Regions from separate parts of the Streptomyces sp. NPDC004561 genome, predicted to be linked through region 1. Evidence: riboswitches for the same ligand, from Rfam matches in the RefSeq annotation. Region 1 holds a riboswitch; the other holds the start of a gene.
What was found. A riboswitch is a leader RNA that binds a small molecule or an ion and turns the genes downstream of it on or off. The one in region 1 is predicted to bind S-adenosylmethionine.
Positions count from the first base shown of each region.

Region 2: linked by a shared signal. The riboswitch ahead of ACWEN3_RS21805 (aminotransferase class V-fold PLP-dependent enzyme) and the one ahead of thrC (threonine synthase) in region 1 are both predicted to bind S-adenosylmethionine.

Region 1 is NZ_JBSGDB010000084.1:17,580-19,772, forward strand. It holds gene thrC (threonine synthase) at 1-917, opposite strand, end outside; SAM riboswitch class I at 935-1,079, opposite strand; gene ACWEN3_RS14220 (glucosyl-3-phosphoglycerate synthase) at 1,210-2,154, shown strand.
Region 2 is NZ_JBSGDB010000163.1:8,889-11,081, reverse strand. It holds gene trpD (anthranilate phosphoribosyltransferase) at 1-937, shown strand, start outside; SAM riboswitch class IV at 1,011-1,127, shown strand; gene ACWEN3_RS21805 (aminotransferase class V-fold PLP-dependent enzyme) at 1,272-2,193, shown strand, end outside.

The DNA of each region.
Region 1 (2,193 bases):
ACGTCGTGCCCGGCCTTGAAGGCGGTCGACACCGGCGAGCAGCCCTCGGCCTGGGCGCCGAAGATCTTGTACGGCCTGTCCTCGACCAGACCCAGCTTGATCAGCTCCTGCAGCCCCTTGTCGATCTTCGTGAGCTGCGAGCCGGAGGCGATCGGGACGACGATCTGGTCGGGCAGCCGCCAGCCGAGCTGCTCGCAGATCTCGTACGCCAGGGTCTTGGAGCCCTCGGCGTAGTAGGGCCGCAGGTTGACGTTGACGAATCCCCAGCCCTCGCCGGCGGGGTCGCCGATCAGCTCGGAGCAGAAGCGGTTCACGTCGTCGTAGTTGCCCTCGATGCCGACGAGTTCGCCGCCGTAGACCGCGGCCATGACGACCTTGCCCTGCTCCAGGTCGTGCGGGATGAACACGCAGGAGCGGAAGCCGGCGCGGGCGGCGGCGGCGCCGACGGCGCCGGCCAGGTTGCCGGTGGAGGAGCAGCTGAGCGTCGTGAAGCCGAAGGCGCGGGCGGCCTCCAGGGCCTGCGCGACGACGCGGTCCTTGAAGGAGTGCGTCGGGTTGCCGGAGTCGTCCTTCACGTACAGACCGCCGGTCACGCCCAGCTCGCGCGCCAGGTTGTCGGCCTTGACGAGCTGGGTCCAGCCGGGGTTGATGTTCGGCTTGCCGGCCACGTCCGCGGGGACGGGCAGCAGCGGCGCGTAGCGCCAGATGTTCGCGGGTCCCGCCTCGATGCGCCGACGCAGTTCCTCGGTCTCGTAGGCCGAGAAGTCGTACGCGATCTCCAACGGGCCGAAACACTCCTCGCAGGCGAACAGCGGTCCGAGGGGTACCCGGTGACCGCACTCGCGGCAGCTCAGGGCAGCGGCCGGACCGAGGTCCACAGTGGGATTGCTGGTGCTTGCAACTGTCTGCACAGCCATGGAGGCGAGGCCCTTTCTCCTCATCTTCCTCACGACGCATCTCGCCGTGAGACGGATTTGGCACCTTCCCTAGCCGGGAGCCTCGCTCGGAAAGACGAGAAACCGGCTGGAGGGTTGCCGGGGCTTCATCGGGCCGTGTCCCTCTGCCCCTCTGGATGAGCTGTATGTGGTTGTCAACGCGGGCGACCCCCGACATGCGATGGTCATCGGCGTTGTTCAAGACTGTAACCGAAGGCCAGGACAGTTGAGATAGTCGTCCGAAGCGCGAGACAACCGTGAGGAGCCGCAGACCGTGCTGGAAGAAGTCGAGCGCTGGCTGAGCACCCGCTCCTGGTCCGTGTCCGATCGCCCGCTGCACCTGGTCCTCGCCGCCAAGCAACGCACGGGTCACACGATCAGCGTCGTACTGCCCGCGCTCAACGAGGAGGAGACCGTCGGCGACATCGTCGCCGTGATCCGGCGCGACCTCGTGGAGCGGGTCCCGCTCGTAGACGAGATCGTCGTCGTCGACTCCGGTTCCACCGACCGCACCTCCGCGGTCGCCGCCGCCGCGGGCGCGCGGGTCGTCCACCGCGACGACATCCTGCCCCGCATCCCCGCCGTTCCGGGCAAGGGGGAGGTCCTGTGGCGCTCCCTCCTCGTCACCACCGGGGACATCGTCTGCTTCATCGACGCCGACCTCAGGGAGTTCTCCTCCGACTTCGTCTCCGGGATCGTCGGCCCCCTGCTGACCGACCCCGAGGTGGATCTGGTCAAGGCCATGTACGACCGCCCGCTCGCCGGATCGGCGGGGCAGGGCGGCCGGGTCACCGAGCTGATGGCCCGGCCGCTGCTGAACATGCACTGGCCGCAGCTGGCCGGCTTCGTGCAGCCGCTGGGGGGCGAGTACGCGGCCCGGCGCTCGCTGCTGGAGCAGCTGCCCTTCCCGGTCGGCTACGGGGTGGAGCTGGGCATGCTGGTCGACGCGCTGCACCTGGCCGGCCTGGACGCGCTGGCCCAGGTGGACGTGGGGGTGCGCAAGCACCGGCACCAGGACGGGCAGGCGCTGGGCCGGATGGCCGCCGCCATCTACCGCACGGCGCAGCTCCGGCTCGCCCGCGGGCACCTGATCCGCCCCTCGCTGACCCAGTTCGAGCGGGGCGAGGACGGCTTCGAACCGCGCACCTACTCGGTGGACACCGAGGAGCGGCCGCCGATGACCGAGATCGCGGAGTACGCGCACCGCCGGGTGGCGTGAAAGTGGAGGTACGGCCGTATACGGCCGCCTTCCGGGGTG
Region 2 (2,193 bases), on a different contig from region 1:
GCGCGGCGAGGCGACGGACGCGCAGATCGCCGGGTTCATGGTGGCGCTGCGGGCCAAGGGCGAGACGGTCGAGGAGATCTCCGGCCTCGTCCGCACGATGTACGAGCACGCGAACGTGATCGAGGTGCCGGGCCCGGCCGTCGACATCGTGGGCACCGGCGGCGACGGCGCCAGGACGGTGAACATCTCCACGATGTCCTCGATCGTGGTCGCGGGCACCGGTGTCAGGGTCGTCAAGCACGGCAACCGCGCCGCCTCCTCCGCCTCCGGCTCCTCCGACGTCCTGGAGAAGCTCGGGATCAACCTGAACCTGACCCCGAAGCGGGTCGCCGAGGTCGCCGAAGAGGCCGGCATCACCATCTGCTTCGCGGTGAAGTTCCACCCGTCGCTGCGTCATGTCGCCCCCGCGCGCGGCCAGTTGGGCATCCGGACCACGTTCAACGTGCTCGGTCCGCTGACCAACCCGGCCAAGGTGCGCGCCCAGGCGGTGGGCGTCGCCGACCCGCGGATGGCGCCCATCGTGGCCGGCGTCCTCGCCGAGCGCGGCAACTCCGCGCTGGTCTTCCGGGGCGACGACGGCCTGGACGAGCTGACGACCACCTCCACCTCCCGGGTCTGGGTGGTCCGGGACGGCAAGGTCGCCGAGGAGTCCTTCGACCCGCGCGACGCCGGGATCGAACTGGTCCCCGTGGCGGCCCTGCGCGGCGGTGACCCCGCGTACAACGCCGAGGTCGCCCGGCGCCTGCTGGACGGCGAACCGGGCCCCGTGCGGGACACCGTCCTGCTGAACGCGGCCGCGGCGCTGGTCGCCCTCGCGCCGGGCGACGCACCGCTCGCGGAGCAGCTGCGCACCGGCATGGCGAAGGCCGCGGAGTCGATCGACTCCGGCGCGGCCAAGCGGGCGCTGGAGCGGTGGGTGGCGGCCAGCAACGCCTAGTGCTGCGACCGGCGTCCCGCGATCCGGACTCGGGTTGCGGGGCGCCGATCACTTCACGTACGTTCCCGTATCAGGTCACGAGTGACAGTCATGAGGCCCCGGCCGACTGTCCGGCAACCCTCCGTCCGTGGCGGGGTGCCCCGGGTGAGGACCAGGCCGCAGGCAGCGAGGTCTGCGGCAAGCGCGGACCCCTCGCGAGACCAGGGGTCCTGGGTCGTCGAGGAGCCTTCCGTGAGCAAGCGAATGCGATAGGGCCGCCGAGCCCCGCCTCCGCACACCCTTCTTCTCTTCCTTCCGTACGCCCTGTGCCGTACGTCCTCACGGGAGTTCACCCATGTCTGTCTCCACCGTTGCCGCCGACCAGTCCGTTTGTGCCCCGCTGCCCGTTCTGGGCCGGGATGTCGCCGTCCCGCTCGTCACCGGTGGCGAGGTCACCTACGCGGCCCTCGACTACGCGGCCAGCGCCCCCGCCCTCCAGCGCGTATGGGACGACGTGGCGGCCTACGCCCCGTACTACGGCAGCGTCCACCGAGGCGCCGGCTACCTCTCCCAGCTCTCCACCGACCTGTTCGAGAACGCCCGCGCGACCGTGGCCGCGTTCCTCGGCTGCCGCGAGGACGACCAGGTGGTCTTCACCCGGTCGACGACCGACTCCCTGAACCTCCTGGCCCGCGCCCTGCCCGAGGGCTGCCAGGTCTTCGTCTTCGAGACCGAGCACCACGCCTCGCTGCTGCCCTGGCAGGACGCGAAGGTCACCTGCCTCGACGCCCCGCGCACCCCCCGGCAGGCCGTCACGACGCTGGAGCGGGCCCTCGCCGACCGCGACCCCCACGGCCCGGCCCTGGTGTGCGTCACCGGCGCCTCCAACGTCACCGGGGAGCTGTGGCCGGTGCGCGAGCTGGCCGCCGCCGCGCACGCCCACGGCGCCCGGATCGTCCTGGACGCCGCCCAGCTGGCCCCGCACCACCCGCTGGACGTGCGCGAGCTGGACGTCGACTGGGTCGCCTTCTCCGGCCACAAGCTGTACGCGCCCTTCGGCTCCGGCGTCCTGGCGGGCCGAGCCGACTGGCTGCGGGCGGCCGAGCCGTACCTCGCGGGCGGCGGCGCCAGCCGCAAGGTCACCCGGCGCCAGGACGGCGGGGTGGACGTGGAGTGGCACGAGAGCGCCGCCCGGCACGAGGCGGGCTCCCCGAACGTCATCGGCGCCCACTCCATCGCCTCCGCCTGCAAGGCGCTCACCGAGGCAGGCTGGGACA